Regions from separate parts of the Staphylococcus pasteuri genome, predicted to be linked through region 3. Evidence: riboswitches for the same ligand, from Rfam matches in the RefSeq annotation. Region 3 holds a riboswitch; each other region holds the start of a gene.
What was found. A riboswitch is a leader RNA that binds a small molecule or an ion and turns the genes downstream of it on or off. The one in region 3 is predicted to bind S-adenosylmethionine.
Positions count from the first base shown of each region.

Region 1: it holds a riboswitch for S-adenosylmethionine, as region 3 does, so the genes downstream of both, metX (homoserine O-acetyltransferase MetX) here and Q4528_RS11925 (Na+/H+ antiporter NhaC family protein) in region 3, are expected to answer to the same signal.
Region 2: it holds a riboswitch for S-adenosylmethionine, as region 3 does, so the genes downstream of both, metK (methionine adenosyltransferase) here and Q4528_RS11925 (Na+/H+ antiporter NhaC family protein) in region 3, are expected to answer to the same signal.

Region 1 is NZ_JAUOQO010000004.1:117,582-125,375, forward strand. It holds gene dnaB (replicative DNA helicase) at 1-1,289, opposite strand, end outside; gene rplI (50S ribosomal protein L9) at 1,319-1,765, opposite strand; gene Q4528_RS05595 (DHH family phosphoesterase) at 1,762-3,729, opposite strand; gene Q4528_RS05600 (YybS family protein) at 3,744-4,685, opposite strand; gene metX (homoserine O-acetyltransferase MetX) at 4,825-5,790, opposite strand; SAM riboswitch class I at 5,856-5,961, opposite strand; gene Q4528_RS05610 (branched-chain amino acid transport AzlD family protein) at 6,065-6,394, opposite strand; gene Q4528_RS05615 (AzlC family ABC transporter permease) at 6,391-7,083, opposite strand; gene serS (serine--tRNA ligase) at 7,416-7,794, opposite strand, start outside.
Region 2 is NZ_JAUOQO010000009.1:35,035-42,828, forward strand. It holds gene menC (o-succinylbenzoate synthase) at 1-389, shown strand, start outside; gene yidD (membrane protein insertion efficiency factor YidD) at 370-627, opposite strand; gene ytkD (RNA deprotection pyrophosphohydrolase) at 694-1,161, shown strand; gene Q4528_RS10465 (alpha/beta hydrolase family protein) at 1,148-1,939, shown strand; gene pckA (phosphoenolpyruvate carboxykinase (ATP)) at 1,963-3,555, opposite strand; SAM riboswitch class I at 3,709-3,824, shown strand; gene metK (methionine adenosyltransferase) at 3,938-5,137, shown strand; gene Q4528_RS10480 (nuclease-related domain-containing protein) at 5,259-6,167, shown strand; gene Q4528_RS10485 (aldo/keto reductase) at 6,287-7,123, shown strand; gene Q4528_RS10490 (fluoride efflux transporter FluC) at 7,187-7,543, opposite strand; gene crcB (fluoride efflux transporter CrcB) at 7,540-7,794, opposite strand, start outside.
Region 3 is NZ_JAUOQO010000014.1:1,961-9,754, forward strand. It holds gene Q4528_RS11915 (MurR/RpiR family transcriptional regulator) at 1-699, shown strand, start outside; gene Q4528_RS11920 (SRPBCC family protein) at 758-1,270, opposite strand; gene Q4528_RS11925 (Na+/H+ antiporter NhaC family protein) at 1,515-2,807, opposite strand; SAM riboswitch class I at 2,889-2,986, opposite strand; gene Q4528_RS11930 (hypothetical protein) at 3,040-3,612, opposite strand; gene Q4528_RS11935 (SDR family oxidoreductase) at 3,872-4,753, opposite strand; gene Q4528_RS11940 (amidohydrolase) at 4,903-6,024, opposite strand; gene Q4528_RS11945 (SulP family inorganic anion transporter) at 6,017-7,198, opposite strand; gene hutI (imidazolonepropionase) at 7,335-7,794, opposite strand, start outside.

The sequences.
Region 1 (7,794 bases), on a different contig from region 3:
TCAATTTCACCATTATCATCATTAGTTTGTGGTTCAAAGCTTGAATCATCGTCATCATCCTCATCTTCACCACGATTATAATAATCATCACGGTATAAGAAAGCGACGATATCAGCATCTTGCTCGATAGAACCTGATTCACGAATATCACTCATCATTGGTCGTTTATCTTGTCGTTGTTCCACACCACGTGATAACTGACTCAATGCGATAACTGGACATTCTAATTCACGGGCAATAGCTTTAAGCGTACGTGAGATTTCAGATACTTCTTGTTGACGGTTGTCTGAGAATCTTGAACCACTACCTTGTATTAATTGAAGATAGTCAATCACAATCATATCTAAACCGTGTTCTTGTTTAAGTCGACGGCATTTAGAACGTATATCATTGATTCGAATACCCGGCGTATCATCGATAAATATTTTAGTTCGGGATAACTTACCGACTGCAATAGTAAATCTGTTCCAGTCTTCTTCCGTCATAGTACCAGTTCTCAAACGGTTAGAGTCGACATTACCTGAACTACAAATCATACGTGTAGCTAATTGGTCTGCACCCATCTCTAGTGAGAAGATTCCAACAGTATATAAATCTTCATGTGTCGCTACCTTTTGTGCAATATTAAGCGCGAAGGCAGTCTTACCTACAGATGGACGTGCCGCTAATATAATCAAATCATTTCGGTTAAATCCTGCTGTCATTTGGTCTAAATCACGGTAGCCTGTTGGTATACCTGGTGTTTGACCACTATTTTGATCGAGTTCTTCCGCAGTTTCATACACTTTACCTAATACGTCTCTAATATCTTGAAAGCCATCACTCTCACGTGTGGATGACAATTCTAAAATACGTCGTTCCGCATCACTTAAAATAGTATCTAATTCTAATTCATCATTATATCCATCATTAGCAATACTATCTGCAGTTTGAATTAACTTACGTTTAAGCGCGTGTTTGAATACGATATCCGTATAATACTGAACGTTTCTTGTAGTAGGTACGTTTGTAGATAATTCTGCAAGATATTGCGGACCACCCGCTTCACTTAAACTTCCTTCAGTTGTAAGTTGATCCATCAACGTCACAACATCAATTTCTTTGTTATCTTCATTTAAGTGCATCATCGCACGGAAAATGTGTTGATGGGCGCCTCTATAAAATGACTCAGGAAGTAACACTTCCTGAGTTGTATTAATCAATTCTGGATCAATAATAATGGCACCTAAGACAGATTGTTCGGCTTCGTTGCTATGTGGCATTTGATTTTGCTCGTACATATTATCCATTATTGATCACACCTCTATTTCAATCCATCTTATTGTTCTACTGTATGCACACGAATTGTACCTTCAACTTCTTTATCTAATTTAACAGGTACGTTTGTATAACCTAATGTGTGGATACCTTGTGGTAAATCCATTTTACGTTTATCAAGTTTAATATCATGTTGATCTTTAAGTGCTTGAGCAATTTGTTTCGTACTTACTGAACCAAATAATTTGCCGCCTTCACCAGTTTTAGCAGATACTTCAACTTCGATATTTGCTAATTTTTCTTTTAATGCTTTAGCATCTTCAATCTCTTGTTGTCTATCTGCTTCAGCACGTTTATTTTGTTGTTCTAATTGTTTTAAGTTACCAGGAGTCGCTTCTACAGCGTAATTATTTTTTAATAAGAAATTATTTGCATAACCTACTGGTACATCTTTAACTTCGCCTTTTTTACCTTTACCTTTAACATCTTGTGTAAAAATTACTTTCATGCGTTTTCACTCCTACTCATTTGTTCTGTTATAGCTTGTTGTAATTGTGCGATAGCCTCTTCAACTGAGACACCTTTTAATTGAGTCGCTGCGTTAGTTAAGTGTCCACCGCCACCTAAGGCTTCCATAGTTAACTGAACGTTAACAGCACCTAATGAACGGGCAGATATACCAACTAAATTATCTTCACGTTTCGCGACTACATAAGAAGCTTCTATACCTTCTAAACTTAACAACTCATCGGCTGCTTGTGCAACTGTAACAGGATGATAAATCTTATCGTCAGATCCATGGGCAATTGCAACGCCATTATCTTGTACTTCTACTGTTCTAATTAATTCAGAACGATTAATGTACGTATCGACATCATCTTTTAAGAAGTGTTGCGTTAAGATTGTATCTGCACCATGAGCACGTAAATAGCTTGCCGCATCAAACGTTCTTGAACCTGTACGTAATGTAAAGTTACGTGTATCGACAATAATACCAGCATACATTACTGTTGATTCAAGTCTTGTTAAGCGTTGTTCTGTTGGTTGATATTCTAATAACTCTGTTACAAGTTCTGCTGTTGAACTTGCGTAAGGTTCCATATATACCAATAAAGGATTAGAAATAAAGCTTTCGCCTCGTCTATGGTGATCAATGACTACTTTACGGTTAGCTTTGTTTAATACATTTTCATCTAAAACCATTTCTGGTTTATGTGTATCAACGACAACGACTGTTGTTTTCGAAGTCATCATGTCCCATGCATCATCTGACGTAATGAAACGTTCTTTAAGTTCTGGTTTCTTGTCAATTTCATCCATAACACGACGCAATGTTGGGTCGATATCTGATTCATTTAACACAACATATGATTCTAAGTTATTCATTAATGCAAATCTAGATACACCGATTGCTGCGCCTATAGCGTCTAAGTCTGGTCGTTTATGTCCCATAACGATAACTTTATCGCCTTCAGTTAAGATATCTTTTAATGCATGTGAAATAACTCGCGCTCTTACACGTGTACGTTTTTCCATTGGGTCAGTTTTACCACCATAGAAACGTACGTTACCGTTCATATTTTTAATAGCAACTTGGTCACCACCACGGCCTAATGCTAAGTCTAAGCCTGATTGTGATAATTCACCAAGGTCAATAAGATTTTCAGTACCTTCACCAACACCTATACTTAATGTAAGCTGGGCGCGGTAGCCGACACTTTTTTCACGTAATTGACTTAGAATATTGAAATTTGAGTTTTCAATTTCTGCTAAAATCTTTTGGTTTAAATATGCTACGAATTGATCTGAATTATAACGTTTAAAGAAGATACCATATTCTGAAGTCCATCTGCTGATTACTCGTGTAACCATAGAGTTAATTTCAGAACGTTGTGTATCGTTCATATTTTGTGTGATTTCATCGTAGTTATCTAAGAATAATGTCATGATAATTGGTTTAGAATCTTCATATAACTGATTTGTTTGTACCTCTTCTGTAATATTAAAGAAGTATAAACAATGTTCATTATCAGAATAACGTACTCTGAAATGATAATTTTCGTGTTCAATTTCAATTTCTTGAACTTTCTCTAATTGCTTTAAAATATTGGGAAATACTTCATTAACCGATTCTGAAATCACGTTTGTTGTTAGATGTTCAGACATAAATTGGTTAACCCATTCAATATGGTCATTTTCATCTAATACAATCATCCCGATTGGCAAGTGTTTAATTGCCTTATTACTACTCGTTGTAATATGGCCACTTAAATCATCCACGTAATTGTCCATTTTCATAAAAGCTTGTCTCAACAAGAATCCACTAGCAATCAACATCACTAGTAGTACTCCTGCCGCTATACCTGCGATAATTTGGTTAAATATAAACCAAACGACGACTAAGGCAATGGCTGTTAATGCCATTACAATAAAAGGTATGAGCAAAGCTTTTTTAGTGGATTGACGGTTCATTTTTCCACCTCTCATCACTTTTTATTATTATTGTTATTCATTAGTTGTTTTAAATTAATACATAAATCAATGACACCAATTAATCCTACAATGTGTGTCATAGGTGTTAATAATGTTCCTAAAATCATTAATATAACTGTTACTACATTCGGTAATCGTTTCGCTTTCCCGAAGAAATGAATGACGCTCATCCCTTGAATGTACATCACTAATGATAACACAACTTCAAAGTTCAAAACGATACTCTGGAAAGTATTTGGTTGAGTCGCAAACATCACGCAAATTAAATCAATAATATAGATTGTTAATAGCGTACGATTCATTTGCCAAGCAAATAATGGCTTGAATATAGGCGTCGCTACTTTGAATTTACGTAGGATTGGAAATGTTATAATCAGATTAATTAAAACGATAAGGAAAACGATAATAATGAGATAACTTGGGAGTTGGACCGTCATTTTGCGGATGCTTTCTTCAAGCATCTGTCTATAATCAGCATTTGCTCCACTTGTTAATAAAACGTTATGTACGGTTTCTTTAACAGGGTTAACTAATGCGGTTGCTCTTGGTATTTTTTCAAATACTTGTAATAACATGAATCCTATCAATGTCATTAAGCTTAGAGATACCGTTGTTACATATAAAATTCTTTCTTTTGTTGCTCTTTCCTTAAGTAATTGTCCAATGATTAAACTTGTTAAAATCACTAGAACCATGATACTTAAGACGAATGTATTACCTAATAAGGTTGTAATTATAACTGTTACTAAAGCACTAATTCCAAATGATTGAATAGATTTATTCCATAACACGACACCTGGGATTGTTGCAAATAAACATAAAATTAAGCCGAGAATAGGTAATACATGTGTTACTAAAGCTACTATTGCTAATACTAAAGTCCCTATAATAGTTGCTTTAGGTTGTATTTTTGAAAACACACACGCCACTCCCATACTTTTTTTGACTATAACTACTATTTTAACCTCTTTGAAAAAAATAAACAATAAAGTACTATAGTCATTTACGAAGGGTGATTTCTCGCATGCTTCCTATTAAAAATATTTATTCTAATTACTACTTCAAGTTAGTTAACTAACGTCTTATTTGTTTTAAATTTAAAAAGTAATATAGATTAGGTGCCCAAGTTTCAAAGTTTAGTAAAAAGCCATCATGTCCAACATTATCTGGTACGAAAATGTGACGATGATATTTAAATCGTTGCCCGGCAGCTAACACTTGGTCGTCAGGGTATAATAAATCATCAATAAATCCCATTGTTAAGACTTTAGTATCTAGTGATTTGAACACTTCATCAACATCATCTCTACCTCTATCAATATTATGACTATCTAAGACATCTAGCAGTGTTAAATAGCATGATAAATCAAATGATTCTTTGAATTTATCTCCTTGATGTTGTTGGTAATTGACAACTTCTTCTGGAGTGAATCGCTGATCATAACTTTTCGAAGAACGATAAGTTAAGAATCCTAATTGACGAGCAATACTTAAACCTTCCTTGCCTCCGATATGAATGGCTTGTCTTGCAATTTCATTAAATGCTCGACTATATGATGACGTTTTTTCAGTAGCGGCTAGTATGACCGCTTTATTCACTGGAAAACGTTGATTATAAAGAAATTCTAACGCTTGCATACCACCTAAGCTTCCACCAATCAATATATCAATTTTATTAAATCCTAATGCTGCTATCCCTTTTTCAAGGGCACGAACTATATCTCTTAATGTTAAATGATTAGGAAAGTGCTTATCGTTAAATTTTGAACTTGAACCAAACGGACTGCCAATGACGTTAAATGTTAAAAATTGATAATCATTAATTGGCATATATCCACCATCAATAATTTCACGCCACCAACCTGGATTGTCATTAGTACCATATGTTAAATGATTACCAGTTAGCGCATGACAGATTAGTGCTAATGGTTGTCCAGGATAACCTACATGTTCATATCTTAGTTTCAAATCTTGTATTGTTTCTCCTGACTCAGTCGTGAATTCGCCTAAATGTAATGTATCAACAATATAATTCGACATATATCAATCCATCCTCCTTTAAATAAAAAAGCTTCTTACTCTTTGAAAAGTAAGAAGCGGTTCAGTACTTATCATTCGAGTAATCGTTGGTTTTAGCACCGTACTCTTAATATTTGTAGCCGGTTGCTGAAGCGTCTACGGGCCAAGTCCCTCAACTTCTCTGAATAAGGTTTTATGATTAAGTTTTTAAGAAAAACGATAATTATCAAAATATTCTAATTACTTAAAGTTTAACTAACTCGAATTTGAAATTCAATATGATACGAAGAAAATGTTAAATAAAATATCTTAAAATCGCTATAAAGACAATACCACCTAAAATAGTCCAAGTTAGACTTCTCGTTAAAATTGCTAAAAGTACTGTAGGTATAAGAGCAATAATGAATGGAATATTTAAAGTGTATCCTACACTACCCTCATGTTGTTGAATGATGCCGTCTAAAACGAGTGCTGTAAAAAGTGTAATAGGAATAAATGAAAGCCATCGTATCACAACATCTGGCAAACTAACTCGTGAAATCATCATAAATGGAATAATTCTAACCAATAGTGTAACTACACCACATAATATGATTACAACTAACATATGCGTATCTGTCATCATCTATCCATCACCACCCCAAGTGCAGAAGCGACCACTGCTGAAATAATAATCGCTACATATGATGGCATAACAAAGCTTAACGCTAGCATCATCACAATAACGAATAAAATTAAAACAAGATAAATATTAATTTTAGATTTCTTAACCGATTCAAATTGAGCGATACCTAAGAAGACGAACATAGCAGTAATAGCAAAGTCTAATCCTAACATTTCTGGGTTTGAAATATATTTTCCAAAGAGCGCCCCAACCACACATGAAAATGTCCAAAATAAATATGCAGTAATATTTAATCCATGTAACCATCGATCATTAATTGATTCTCCCTTTAAATACGGCGTGATGGCAACACCAAATGTTTCATCGGTTACGAGTGACCCTAAACCAACTCTATTCCATAAACTATAAGATTTATAATTGGGCGCTAAAGTCATACTCAATAGAAACATGCGTGAATTCACAATAAATGTTGTTAATACTATCGCAGTTATAGGTGTACCTGCAATTACTAAAGCACAAATAATAAATTGAGCAGCACCTGCATAAATAATTAAACAAAGTAAAATAATTTCTAACAAACTAAACTTTTGAGATGCGGCAACAATTCCAAACGAAATACCTACGCCTGCATATCCAAATAAAGTTGGAATACATTCTTTCACGCCTTGTCTAAATGTGAGATGTGTCATATATGTATGTGTCGCCCCCTTTTTCATTCTATTTATAAGATCGTAAATAATAAATTCAAGTCTAATATACAATTCACAAAACGGCAATATTTTTAGACTACTGTATGTGTGACGTTAGACAAACTTCCGTTTAAAACCGTTGTCATTACAACGTTTAATATATGACAGAATTTTCAATAAATATTTAGACTTACCCGCATATAATTACAGATATTTTTTTAAATTTAATGCTCCCCTACCCTGCTTCATATATAAAATGGCATAAAAAAATACGTGGCAATGATGGCTCTTCATTACCACGCATGTTTACTATTTATTCGCAAACAATCTTATTATTTAGTTGGCTTTTGAATGTGAGTTTTACCACCCATGAATGGTACTAAGGCTTCAGGGATTGTTACAGTACCATCTTCATTTTGGTAGTTCTCAACGATTGCTGCGAATGTACGACCTACAGCTAAACCACTACCATTTAACGTATGCGCTAATTCAGGTTTAGCTGCATTATCACGTTTGAAACGGATATTTGCACGACGTGCTTGGAAATCAGTACAGTTTGAGCAAGAACTAATTTCTTTGTAATCATTGTAGCTTGGTAACCATACTTCTAAGTCATATGTTTTACTAGCACTGAATCCGATATCTCCAGTACAAAGAATCACACGACGGTATGGTAAACCTAATTCTTCTAAGATAGCTTCAGCGTTTGAT
Region 2 (7,794 bases), on a different contig from region 3:
GAAAACCTTATCCACCTATTGCTCTTGATGAAAAGGCCACTTCCACTCAAGAAATCAAAAATATTATATCTGAATATCCAATAGAGGTAGTTATATTGAAACCATTTAGACTTGGTGGTATTGATCGAGTATTAGATGCAATACAAACCCTTCATAAAGAAGGGGTGAAAGTTGTGATTGGTGGTATGTATGAATATGGGTTAAGCCGATATTTTACTGCAATGTTAGCTCAACATGGGGATTATCCTGGAGATGTGACACCAATGGGTTATTATTTTGAAAATGATTTTGTAGAAAATGAAGGTATATTAAAAGAGGGAATGATAGAATTCAATCCCCCTGTAGTTAATCGTACAAAATTAGAATGTATTAATGATGATTGTGTTTAGCATGATGTGATTTCGATTTGTTTTTTGCAAGTGGCACTGGATCGTATCCACCTTTGTGTAAAGGATGACATTTTAATATTCGACGTATGCCTAAGTATAATCCTTTGAATGCACCATGATATTGTATCGCTTCTCGTGTATATTCTGAACATGTTGGATAGAATCGACACGTTGGTGGCGTTAATGGCGAGATAAAACGTTGATAAAAATGTATTAAGGCAAGAAATAATTTTTTCATAATAATGCCTCCGAGCAAATTTTAGAATATAGGTATTTTAACATATTATAAAGGGATGTGATGTACATGAAGTTTTTAGATAAAGACCAAAGAGAGGTACACCTAACATATAAAACAAATAAAGATGTTCCTACGGGTAATCATGTACTTGCTATTCCAGTATATCAACATCAATTATTGTTTACTTGTCATAAAATTAGAGGTATTGAATTTCCTGGTGGCAAAAGAGAACTCAATGAAACTAGTATTGATGCTATACGGAGAGAATTGTATGAAGAAACTGGTGCTCATGCTATCGATATTAAATATATAGCACAATATAAAGTTGAAACAAATAGTAATATAGATTTTGTGAAAGATGTATATTTTATACAAGTTGATACGCTAAAAGAACAATCTGACTATCTAGAAACAGATGGTCCATGTTTATTTCAATCAGTTGAATCAATTCCCGATAATAAAAAAAGCTTTTTACTTAAAGATGATGCTATCTTGCATTGTTATGAAAGGGTGAAGACACTTGGATTTTATTAAAGTTAAAAAAATGCCAATAGAGATGAGGACACATCATTTTGATGAAATAACCTATCAAGTTGATCATCTTAATGTCAAAGCTTTAATGATGACACCTTATAAAAAAGTAAAACGCATTGTTATCTATTTGCGAGGTGGTAAAGGACAAGTAGGGCGTGTCAGAGCTGCAAGGCTAATGCAGTTTGCTAATGATGAAACTCTAGTTGTAGGTCCATATTATAGAGGTAACAATGGTAGTGAAGGCAAAGATGAATTTTATCGTGGAGATTTAAATGATGTCACTGAGCTCATTCGTTTACTGTATTCAAAGCATCCACAAGCCTTTATTCATATGATTGGTTTTTCACGTGGTGGTTTACAAGGATTATTAACTTTTCAAGACTTACCTGTAAATAGTTATATTATATGGGGTGGGGTATCTGATATTTATTTAATGTATGAGGAACGTGTTGATTTAAGAGGGATGTTAAGACGAATGGTTGGACATCCTATTAAAGATGCTCAAAATTATACTGATAGAGAGGCAATACATAATATTACGCCACAAAGTCCGCCAATACTTATTGTTCATGGTGGAAATGATAAGCAAGTTGGTATACATCAAGCTTATTATTTAGAACGACGCTTAAATGAGATTGGAGCAAACTTTGATACTTTTTATCAAATGAAAGAAGGACATGTACCACGCCCATTTGCTTTGAAAGAAACACTTGAATATATTCATCAATGGATGAATCAAATTGAAAATGATAAAGATAACGAAAGCGCAACAGAATGAATTTTCTGTCGCGCTTTTTACCATTATTTATTAAATGCACCTTTATCTGAAATATGTTCTACTTCAGAGCCGAATTTTTTGAAGTTTTCTTCAAAACGTTGAATTAAGTCATTAGCTTGTGCTTTATATTTTTCAGGGTCACTCCATGCATTAATTGGATTTAAGATAGTTTTAGGAACATCTTCTACTTCCACTGGAATATTTAATCCAAATGAAGCATCTTTAGTATATTCTGCATTTTTTAATTTACCTGAAATAGCCTGGTTAACCATTTGACGTGTATAATGTAAACTTATTCTTCTACCAACGCCATATTTACCCCCTGTCCATCCTGTGTTAACAAGGTAAACGTCAACTTCATGCTTATCAATTAATTCACCTAATAAATCAGCATAAACTGTAGGATGTAATGGTAAGAATGGTGCACCAAAGCAAGTAGAGAATGATGGTTCTGGTTCAGTAACGCCACGTTCTGTACCAGCTAATTTAGATGTGAATCCACTTAAGAAGTGATACATTGCTTGGTCTTTAGTTAATTTTGAAATTGGAGGAATGACACCAAAAGCATCCGCTGTTAAAAAGATAATTGTATTAGGATGAGCTGCTTTGGAAGGTAATACAATATTATCTATATGGTGAATTGGGTATGCCGCTCTTGTGTTTTCAGTGAATTTATTATCATCAAAATCAACCGTGCCATCATTTTTGACAACAGTATTTTCTAAAATGGTACCATATTTAATTGCATCGAAAATTTGTGGTTCTTTTTCTTTTGAAAGGTTGATTGCTTTAGCGTAGCAACCTCCTTCGATATTGAACACACCATTTTTATTCCAGCCGTGTTCGTCATCTCCAATTAATTTTCTATCAGGATCAGCTGATAATGTTGTTTTACCAGTACCTGATAAACCAAAGAATAATGCTACGTCACCTTTATTACCAACATTTGCTGAGCAATGCATACTCATAATATCTTGCATTGGTAATAAATAGTTCATAACTGAGAATATACCTTTTTTCATTTCGCCAGCATATTCAGTACCACCAATTAAAATGACTTTATGTTTGAATGAAACGATAACAAAAGTTTCTGTTTTTGTACCATCTACTTCTGGGTCAGCTTTAAAATGAGGTGCTGATACAATGGTAAAGTCTGATTTGATTGATTTAGCTTCTTCTTTTGATTCAGGACGTATAAACATATTATGTGCAAAAAGATTATGCCAAGCTAATTCATTAATTACAGTTAGTTTTAAGCGTGAATCTTTGTCACTTCCAGCGTAACCATTAAATACGTATAGTTCATCTTTCTTACCTAAATAATTTAATACTTTGTTATAAAGTTTTAAAAATGTTTCTTCATCTATCGGCTGATTAACGTCTCCCCAATCAACATTATCTCTATATGAAGGTTCTGTAACGATAAACTTATCTTTAGGTGAACGCCCAGTGTATTTACCGGTACTTGCATTAATAGCGCCCAACTCAGTAAGTTCACCTTCATTATTATCTAAGATTTTATTGTAAAGTTGAGTTGTAGATAATTGAAACTGTGTAGATGGTTTTTCTAATAATTGTTTGATTTTAATAGTTTCAGAGTATGTATCGATCGACATACTTAATCCCTCCAGATAGTTGTAATGTAAGCCTTTACATTTCAATAGTATAACATATTAAGTTAATTAATCCACCGTAAATTTTCATTAAAATAACTTAATTCTAAAATTGACATTAATTCGCTAATTATGTAGTATTAATTTTAACGGATTCTCTTATCCTGAGTGGTGGAGGGACATGGACCCAATGAAACCCAGCAACCTCTTTTTTGTATAGAAAAGAAAGGTGCCAAACCGTTTGCAGACCTATATTGTCTGAACGATAAGAGCGAATGGACGTATAAGAGCCTTCTCTCTATCTAGATACTAGTTAGCAGAAGGCTCTTTTATTTAGCTCAAATAAAAGAGAATTATCGTAATAAATTTTTAAAAGGAGCAAAACATGACTAACAATAAACGATTATTCACGTCAGAATCAGTAACTGAAGGACACCCGGATAAAATAGCCGATCAAGTTTCCGATGCCATTTTAGACGAAATTCTTAAAGATGACCCTAATGCGCGTGTAGCATGTGAAACAACAGTAACTACAGGTATGGCTTTAATTTCTGGTGAAATTTCAACAACAACTTATGTTGATATCCCTAAAGTAGTAAGAGAAACAATTAAAGAAATTGGTTACACACGTGCAAAATATGGTTATGATTCACAAACAATGGCTGTATTAACAGCAATTGATGAACAATCACCAGATATTGCGCAAGGTGTAGATAAAGCATTAGAATATCGCGATGATATTACTGAAGAAGAAATTGAAGCAACAGGTGCAGGAGATCAAGGTTTAATGTTTGGTTATGCAACTAACGAAACAGATACGTATATGCCTTTACCAATTTTCTTATCACACCAGCTAGCTAAACGTTTATCAGATGTTCGTAAAGATAAAATACTAGATTATTTACGTCCAGATGGTAAAGTTCAAGTAACAGTTGAATATGATGAAAATGACAAACCAAAACGTATTGATACAATTGTTGTTTCAACACAACATGCTGAAGATAAAACATTAGAAGACATTCAAAATGACATTAAAGAACATGTCATTTATCCTACTGTTCCAGAAAATTTACTAGATGATCAAACAAAATTCTATATCAATCCAACAGGAAGATTTGTAATTGGTGGACCTCAAGGTGATGCAGGATTAACAGGTCGTAAAATTATCGTTGACACTTATGGTGGATATGCTAGACATGGTGGAGGATGCTTCAGTGGTAAAGATCCAACTAAAGTAGACCGTTCTGCCGCATACGCAGCAAGATACGTTGCTAAAAATATTGTTGCAGCTGAATTAGCTGAACAATGTGAAGTACAACTTGCATACGCTATTGGTGTAGCTGAACCTGTGTCAATCTCAATTGATACATTTGGTACAGGTAAAGTCAGTGAAACAGAATTAGTAGAAGCAGTTAGAGAGAACTTTGACTTAAGACCTGCAGGAATTATTAAAATGTTAGAGTTGAAACAACCTATTTATAAACAAACTGCTGCATTTGGTCATTTCGGACGTACTGATGTTTTATTACCTTGGGAAAAATTAGATAAAGTCAACGTTTTGAAAGATTCAATAAACCAAGCCTAAAATAATTAAAATATTTGGGATAGGTAAAATATAATTAATTAAATTATAACGAAATGTCGAAAATATCATAGTTATGATTTATAATTGATTGTATTGATAATTTAAAAGGAGCGTTGATGTGATGAGTTTATCTTCACCCATTGGAATAGGATTAATCGTTGCAGTAGTGATTGCAATTATCTTTTTTGTTTTATTTTTAATCACGTTAAATAAAAAGAAAAAGATAAAGAAACAAACTGAAGAAGAATATCAACAAAAAGAACAAAACTTAAAAGCATCTCATGAGGAAACATTAGAAAAAGAACGTATAGAAAACAAAAAGACAGTCACTAAACAAAAAGAAGATTATGAAGCTACAGTAAGTAGTAAAGAAAGAGAAATTGATGCATTAAAATTATTCTCTAAAAATCATAGTGAATATGTTACAGACATGAGATTAATTGGTATTCGTGAACGTCTTGTTAATGAAAAGCGTATTCGCCCAGAAGATATGCATATAATGGCAAATATTTTCTTGCCAACTAATGAATTTAATAATATTGAAAGAATTAGTCACCTCGTATTAACACGAACTGGTTTATACATCATTGATTCTCAATTATTAAAAGGTCATGTTTATAATGGTATTAGTGGCGCACAATTTTCAGAGTTACCAACTATGAAACAAGTATTTAATACGCTAGATTTAGATAAATCTACGCCACAAACATTGGTATTAGATCAAAATGATGATCAAAAATCATTATCATTTGTTAACTATTCAGATAAAATTCAGCAAATACAACAATTAGCTGGAGATTTACAAAATAAATTGAATACTAAATACACACCAACTTCTATTTTATACTTTAATCCTAAAAATGAAGATGATGTAACGATTTCAAATTATGCTCAGAATAGTAATGTAAAAGTATTAGTTGGACCTGAACAACTTAACGAATTCTTTAATAAATTTGTATTCCATGGACGTATTCAATATAACGTCGATGATTTACAAGATATTATGGATAAAATTGAATCATTTAACTAATTATTTTAGCTAGTAGGGTGTATGACACTTTACTAGCTTTTTTATAATATTGAATTTTAATCATCGGATAAGGGTATAGATAATGTATAAATATTTTTATATGTAAGGAGTGAAAATCCATGGATAAAATTAAATTTTATAATGGTCATGAAATGCCAAGAGTAGGACTAGGTACGTTTAGAGTCGAAAATAATGATGATTGTACTAAGGCTGTTAAACATGCTATAGAGAATGGTTATAGAAGCATTGATACAGCAAAAGTTTACAGTAATGAAGAAAAAGTAGGACAAGGTATTAAAGAAGGATTAGAAACTACAGGTCTAAAACGAGAAGACTTATTTATTACTTCAAAATTATGGTTAGAAGATTTTGGTAGAACTAATGTAGAGGATGCGTATGAAGGTAGCTTAAAAAGATTAGGCTTAGATTATCTAGATTTATATTTAATGCACTGGCCAGGTACTAACGAAGCACTAATGATAGATACATGGCAAGGGATGGAAGATTTATATAAACAAGACCGTGTTAAAAATATCGGTGTAAGCAATTTTAATGTAGACCATTTTGAAGCACTACTAGCACAAGTATCAATAAAGCCTGTCATCAATCAAGTTGAATTTCATCCATATTTAACACAAAGTTCATTAAGACAATATATGGAAGTTCAAAATATTGTTATGGAATCATGGTCACCATTAATGAACGCACAAATTTTAGATGATGACACTGTTAATGCTATTGCAAAAGAAATTGATCAATCACCTGCACAAGTGATTATTCGTTGGAATTATCAACATGATGTAGTAGTTATCCCTAAATCAGTAACACCACATCGTATAGATGAAAATTTAGATATTCTAAACTTCAAACTTAACGAAGATCAAATGAATCGTCTTGACCAATTAAATGAAGATAGAAGAATTGGTCCTGATCCTGCAGAATTTAACGGACAATAAATTCAATTAAAGCCACGTTTCTCATAAAGAGGACGTGGCTTTAAAAGTATCTTCTTCTATTTTTTAAATAAGGTGATAAGCTAAATAACAGCTTAAGAATGATCCTATGAATTGAATAGTAGAATATACAATAAACAATGTAGGTTTGAATTTAGGTGATAACATTCCGACGAGTTCATTAGAGAGGGTAGAAAATGTAGTTAAACCTCCTAATATACCTGTGATTAAAAAAGGGTTTATCCATTGTATATGTAATGATAAACCAGATAGGGTACCAATGAATATACAACCTACAATATTAACTATAAGCGTACCTATTGGCAACACAGATTGAAACTGATTGAAATAGTTAGAAATACTAGCACGTAGAATTGCTCCAATACCTCCACCTAACATGACTAACAAAATTGTAGTAATCATAAACGTTCACCTAATTTCTTACCTAATAAACATAATAAAATACAAAGAATATAACTAATCACTGCATAAATAATTAATAACATCCAGTTTTGTTGATTGTACATTTGAACTAATTCAAATTGAAAAGTAGAAAATGTAGTTAAAGCTCCCATGAAACCTGTTGTTATAGCTTTTTTAAATAGGGGATGTGATTGAAATAATTTAATCGATAGTGCTGTGAAAAATCCCATTAAAAAAGCACCGATGATATT
Region 3 (7,794 bases):
GCACATTTCGTTAATAACCATATAGATTTATGTAAAAATTTAAAAATACAAGACTTATCTCAACACACACATGCATCTAATGCGACTATTCACCGCTTCACGCGTAAATTGGGGTTTGATGGTTATAGTGATTTCAAATCATTTTTGAAGTTTGAAAGTGAAAAGAAAAATCAGTTACCATCTGACTCTATTGAATCTTTTAGACAAGAAATTGAAAATACATTTAGTTATTTAGATAGAATTGATTATGAGTTATTAACAAATAAAATGAACGAGGCTGGAACAATATACTTATATGGTACAGGGCGAGCACAAATGAATGTGGCTGAAGAAGCACAACGTATCTTATTAACTATGCACAAAAATATTATTATTCTCCATGATGTTCATGAATTAAAGATGGTTTTAAACAAAACAGTGCCTCAAGACCTGTTCTTCATCATTTCTTTATCAGGCGAAACATTTCAACTGAAAGAAGTAACTCAGCTATTAAAATTACGCCAAAAATACTTTATATCAGTAACAACGATGAAAGATAATACATTAGCCCAGCAAGCCGATTATAATGTTTATGTATCTAGTAATACTTTTTATTTAAATGATGGCACTGATTATTCTAGTTTTATCAGTTATCATATTTTCTTTGAAACATTACTTCGAAAATACAATGAACGTAAAGAAAAAGAAGAACTCAAATAAAAAAACGCAAGCATCGGTAACCTAAATGTTTAGGTTAAACCAATTTGCTTGCGTCTTTTTAATTATTTTTTTGTTCTTCAATTTCTTCTAATACAGTATTCATTTTATCAAACATTAATTCGAAACCATGTGCTGTAGAGTCATGATATTCTTTCTTTTTCTGTTTGTACTCAAGATTAGTCAATCTTCTTTCACGTTCAATATAAGATTGGTAATAGAAAAACATTTGTGTGCCACCTGATTCACGTTCGAAGAATTCAACTTCAATAATATCTTCTTCGTTACTTAATCCAGGCATACCAATAGTCATTTTGACAAATTCATCCATCACTAATTCTTCATAAGTACCTTCAATAATATTTTGCTTACCATTTCTACTATCTACAATGCGGTACTTACCGCCTTCTTGAACGTCAGCTTCAAATGATTTATTAGTACGTTTAGACGTCATAAACCATTGTTTTAAAATATCTTCTTTTGTCCAAGCTTCATAAATAGTTTCAGGTGAATATTTAAATAAACGTTCAATATCAATTTCTACATATTCATTTTCCACATTATACTTTGCCACTATATGTCACCTACTTTCACTCTTATTTCTATTCTAACGTATTTACTCAAACTTCCAAACATTTATCCTTAAAAATGCTTAATCTTTGATACATTTAATCTAATTTACCATTAAACTCTATTATTTAAACATCTCTATATAGAAACTAAAGATAACATTATTTTCATATCAATCATTTAAAAATCCGAGACTTAGTTTAGTCTCAGATTTATATTAAAATATGATTCATTAGTCAACATTTACGCTATCTTTTTTTTAATTTCGGATAACCAAAGATGATTGCTATTAATCCACAAATACCTAACATAATCGGATAAATACTATAAGGTACTAGTAAAAATGGTGAAATGCCTGCTACACCAGCAGCAGAAATAACTTGTGGACTATATGGTAATAACCCTTGGAAACAACCTCCAAATATATCTAATATACTTGCTGATTTACGTGGATCAACATCATATTCATCAGCAATATTTTTGGCTAATGGTCCTGACATAATAATTGAAATCGTATTATTAGCAGTTGATATATCTGCAACACTGACTAAACTAGCAATACCTAATTCCGCGCCTCGTTTAGATCTTACTCTGTCTCTAACGAAATTGAGCAACCAATCAATCCCGCCATTATGTTGTATCAGACCGACTAAACCACCAATAAGTAAAGCAATCATTGCAATATCTTCCATTCCGATAATACCTTTGGATACTGCATTCAATAAACCTTTCCATCCGAAAGAGCCGTCGATAAGGCCAATCATTCCAGATAAAACTGTCCCACCAATCAGAACAATAATAACATTAACGCCCACTAGTGCTAATATCAGTACAAGTAAGTACGGAATGACTTTAACTAATTGGAAATCATAACTTTTAGTATGATCCATGGAAATTCCATTCGTTAATAAAAATAGAATAATAATTGTTAAAATCGCACCTGGTAATACAATTCTAAAATTGACTTTAAATTTATCTTTCATCTTTGTATGTTGCGTACGTACTGCTGCAATCGTTGTATCTGAAATCATAGAAAGGTTATCTCCGAACATCGCACCGCCAACTACTGTTGCCATTGCTAGTGCTGCTGATACGTCAGTAGCTTGTGCAAAACCAAATCCAACAGGCGCAATCGCTGCAACTGTTCCAACTGAAGTACCCATAGAAATAGAAACAAACATACAAATGATAAATAAACCTACAATGATTAAGTTTTCAGGAATAAGTGACAAACCAAGATTAACAGTTGAACTCACGCCTCCCATTTTCTCTGTAGTCGTTGAGAAAGCGCCTGCCAAAATAAATATAAGCATCATCAAAATAATATTTGAATGTCCTGCGCCTTTAGTAAACACTTCAACTTTTGTAGCAAATTTTTCTTTACGATTCATTAACAAAGCTACGATAACAGTTATTGTAATCGCTACATTTAAAGGCATAGTGGTGAAATCTCCTGAAATAATACCTACACCTAAAAATAACAACATAAATAATAATAAAGGAAATAACGCCCAAGCATTACCCTTCTTAGTTTTTTCCATAATTAGACCTACTTCCTATATTAATAAAAAATACCTCTTTTCTAATTATTTAAGAAAAGAGGTTTGCCTTCAATTACTATCCCCTTATCTTCAAACCTCAATTGGTTTCTGGAATTGGCACATGATTATATGTTGCCGAAGCTTCATAGGGCCAGTCCCTCCACTTCTCTAGATAAGTGATTTGCATTTAAATTTTACGTTACAAGATAATTCCAATAACGTCAATCATAAATTATAATTTCGTCGTAAAGTATTTATCATAGATAATTAATCCTATTGCTACTAATAATAGTAATCCAACGGCTATACCAAAGACAATCCACCATTTTAGATAAAGTGAGATTATCATAGCTATAATAGAAATAATGGTAACGATTATGGCTACTATTTTAAGTTGACGTTCAAGTTTTTCAGAAATGACTTTATACTCATGATTAGATTTTTTTAACGTTTGTTCATCGATTTTTAATTTAGTTTCTAAAAAGTAAATGAATGAAGATGCTAATAATAATAGTAAAAACCCAATCCAAGGGTTTGCGCTTTGTAATAAAGCTACTGAAGCAAAACCTATATAAAAAATCCCTGCAATACAACCTAATAATCGATCTATGATTGGACTAATCCATATCTTGTTATGTTTAATATTTCGATTTACAAAATATAAATTCTTCAATATATTGCTAATAACGAATATTGGTACTACTAAAAAGAAAAACCATTTAAATGATGGGAAGAATGGAATAAAACTTATACCTATAACTAATGCAATAAAAGGAATTAATCTAATGATTTGATCTTTATTCATATAGTGTGCTCCTTTATATTTAAAAGATATTTATACAACTAACTAATCACTTTCCCCTATTATTTCTGATTACTGTAATTAAAGTTAAAGCACTTTACATAATTTTATTATTTATTTTGTATTGTAATTATACATTATTCGCATTTAATTTCCAAATTCATTTTGAATTTATTTAATTTAAACTATATGTTAAACATAAAAAAGTCGATAAAGCATCTTAGCTTTATCGACTTAAATTTCAATTATCCATTTAAAATTTCTAATCTATTTGAATGCCGCCTGTGACACCAAACACTTGTCCAGTTGTATAACTAGATTCTTCTGCAGCTAGTAAAACATAAGTACCAGATAATTCAACTGGTTGACCTGCTCTACCTAATGGGGTTTGTTGACCAAATTCAGGAATATTAGATTGTGGTTGGCCTCCTGTAATTTGTAATGGAGACCAGAATGGACCAGGTGCGACGCAGTTAACTCGGATACCTTTAGGACCAAGTTCTTCAGATAAACTTTTAGTTAGTGAAATAATCGCTGCTTTTGAAGCGGCATAGTCGTGTAATATTGGGCTTGGATTGTATCCTTGTACAGATGATGTTGTAGTAATTGATGCACCTGGTTGTAAATAATCAAGTGCTTTTTGAACTGTCCAAAAGATTGGGTATACGTTAGTTTCAAATGTTTCTGCGAATGATTGTGTATCAAATCCTTTAATGTCATCATGATATTGTTGATGACCTGCCACTAAAGTTACATTATCCAATCCACCTAATTGTTCATAGGCTTCTGCGACCATGTCATAGTTAAATTGTTCATTTCTAACATCACCAGGGATAAGCACTGCTTGTTGTCCTGCTTCTTCAATGACGTGTTTAACTTCTTGTGCATCTTTCTCTTCACTTGGAAGATAATTAATTGCGACATCTGCACCTTCTTTAGCATAGGCTATAGCTGCTGCACGTCCAATAGCTGAGTCGCCACCTGTGACTAACACTTTAAATCCTTTTAATCTGTCATGACCTATATATGATGTTTCACCACAATCTGGCTCTGGTGTTAAATCACTTTGCAAACCAGGGAGTGATTGTTCTTGTTTTTCATATTCAGTTGTTTTAAATTTATTTCTTGGATCTTGTGCTGACATTTCAAAATCATCTCCTAATATCTATATGTTCTGTTTATACCCAAGTATATCTACTCTCTAATCATTTTTAATTTTTCTAAAATTTAATTTAATAAAAAACACAGTTACTATTGATTTCTTTTTAAAATACAATAGCAACTGTGTTAATTTTATTGATTTAGTAATTTTTTAACTAACTCTACAAAATATGAAGGAACCTTTTCCAATATACGTTCATCCGGATCAAATAGAGGATGATGTAAATCATATTCACTGTTTGAACCAATAAATGCAAATACACCAGGATAAATTTCAGTGTAGCCTGAGAAATCTTCTCCGATTGTCAGTGGCAAGTCCATAATTGAAACATTATAACCAACTGTTTCTGCCACTTCAATTGCGGTCTCTGTTAACTGATCATCATTAATAACAGTACCAGGCAATCTAGTATATTGGCATTCTACTTCTATATTAAATGTCTTCGCTAGGCCACTCGCTATATCTTTCATTCTTTGTTCAATATAATCTCGATGTTCAGGTTTAAATGATCGCACAGTTCCTTGTACATATGCATGATCTGCAATAACGTTCCATGTATTCCCACATGAAATTTCTCCAATAGTAACAACTGCGCTATCAAACGCAGATAAATTTCTACTTACAATTGTTTGTAGACTATTGATAAGCTGTCCTAATGCTACAGTTGGATCATTTCCTTGTTCAGGTTTAGCAGCATGTGCCCCTTTACCTTTAATTTTAAATTCAAATCGGTCGACAGCAGAAGTAATTGCTCCTTTTTTAATAGCAAATTCGCCTATATCCATTGTAGGATAATTATGAAAGCCTAAGACCGCTTTGACTCCATCTAATGCTCCTGTTTTAACTATTTTTCGAGCACCATAACCTAATTCTTCAGCAGGTTGAAATATAATTCTTACACGTCCGTTTAATTCATTTTCTTGTGCTTTTAATTGAGTTGCCACACCTAAAATACTAGCCATATGTATATCATGACCACAAGCGTGCATAACGCCTTCATTAGTAGAAGTAAATTCATGTTCTACTTGTTCATTAATTGGTAGCGCATCTATGTCTGTTCTGACAGCTATTAATTGCTCGCCTTGACCTACTTCAGCAACTAATCCAGTATCTAATGGTAAATCTAATATGGTAATGTCGTGTGCTTCTAAAATACGTTTAAGTCGTTGTGTCGTTTCATATTCCTTTTCTGATAGTTCCGGAAATTGGTGAAAAGTCCTTCTCCAATTCACATAATCAGTATAATTAGTCATTTGTAACATCACCCTTCTTAAAGAGATAAAATATAATATAATAAATAATCGTGCCCACTATTACACCTATAGCTAAATTATTAGTCATAAGAATAAGTATGATAGTTAATAACATAATACTACTATGCATAATCGGCGCTTCTTTAATATGACTCACTGTACGTCTATCGAATGTATTAAGAGAAACTGTTACTAATACAACAGCTAGCACTACCATTGGAATTAAACCAACTATTGGCCCTAATAACACCATACATAATACTAATAAAATACCAGTCATTAATGTAGATAGCCGAGTTGTTGCGCCCATTTTATAATTAAATTTAGATTGTCCTACTAACCCACTAGAACCATAACCACCGACAATACCTACGATAATGTTAGAAATTCCTTGTCCTCTTATTTCTTTATCTTTATTAGATGTTGTGTTACTGATTGCATCCATCATATTCGCAGTTAAATTAGTTTGAATGACTGCAATCACTGACATCGTAAATGCATACTTAAATATAATCAACCAATCAAAAATTGTCATTGATGAATTTAGGGATGTTAATTGTGGCATTTTAAATTTAATATTAGCTAAATCGTGAACATACTGTAAATGTGGGTGAATCATTGTCGTTAATAACGTAATGATGATAATAGCTACTAATGGTGCAGGTATGGTTTGAATCCATTTTCCAGATAGATAAATCACTATAAAGGTTAAACACGCAACGATATATGTAGATAATGATACACCGAATATATATTTAATTTGAGTAGTTAATAGTAATATCCCCAATGCATTCATAAAGCCAATGACAACAGTTTTAGGGATATAATTAAGTAATTTATCTATATGACAAAAGCTATATATAATTAAAAGGACACCCATCATTATTGTTGCTAAAAATAAATAATGTGTGCCATATTGATTAACTAAAGGTGCACCTATAATAGATATGCCACTACTTGGACCTGAAACCATTGCAATTCTTTTTCCCAGTATACTCATTAAACACATCATTAACCCACAACTCATTAATCCAATTGAAGGTGGAACATGAACAATAAAAGAAAATGCTATAGTTACAGGTAATAAAGCTAACCCCATTAAAATACCGGAAAGTATGTTTTGTCGATATTGGCCTTGCCATTGTTTTAAGTATTGCGTTCGTACCAACATCATGTGTAGCCAACTCCTTATAAATTCATGTTAACACAATTGTCAAACTATTCTAATAAATGTACATTTTTTCTCTTATATATAAAAAGAACCGTGTCTTCATATCGACACGGTTCCACATGGTTAAATTATGAATGAATTAATCTAATGAAAATTCGTTATCAACAATGACTCTACCATCTTTGATAACTTTTTGTGCATGGTTAATACCAAAGTGATAAGGAATATATTCGTGGTTAGGTGCATTCCAAATAACGATATTGGCTTTGTCACCTTCATTAATTGTACCTGCATCTAAATCAATCGCTTTTGCTGCATTAACTGTAACAGCATTCCAAACTTCATTTGGAGATAGTTTTAATTTTAATGCAGCAATCGCCATAGCTAATTGTAAGTTATTCGTTACACTACTACCTGGATTGTAATCCGTTGCAATAGCAATTGCACCGTTATTATCTAACATGCCTCTTGCATCAGCATAGTCATTTTTATCTAAATAAAATGTTGTAGCTGGTAATAGTACTGCTACTGTATCACTATTTTTTAATTTTGCTTTACCTTCAGCGCTTGAAGCAACAAGGTGATCTGCAGAAATGGCA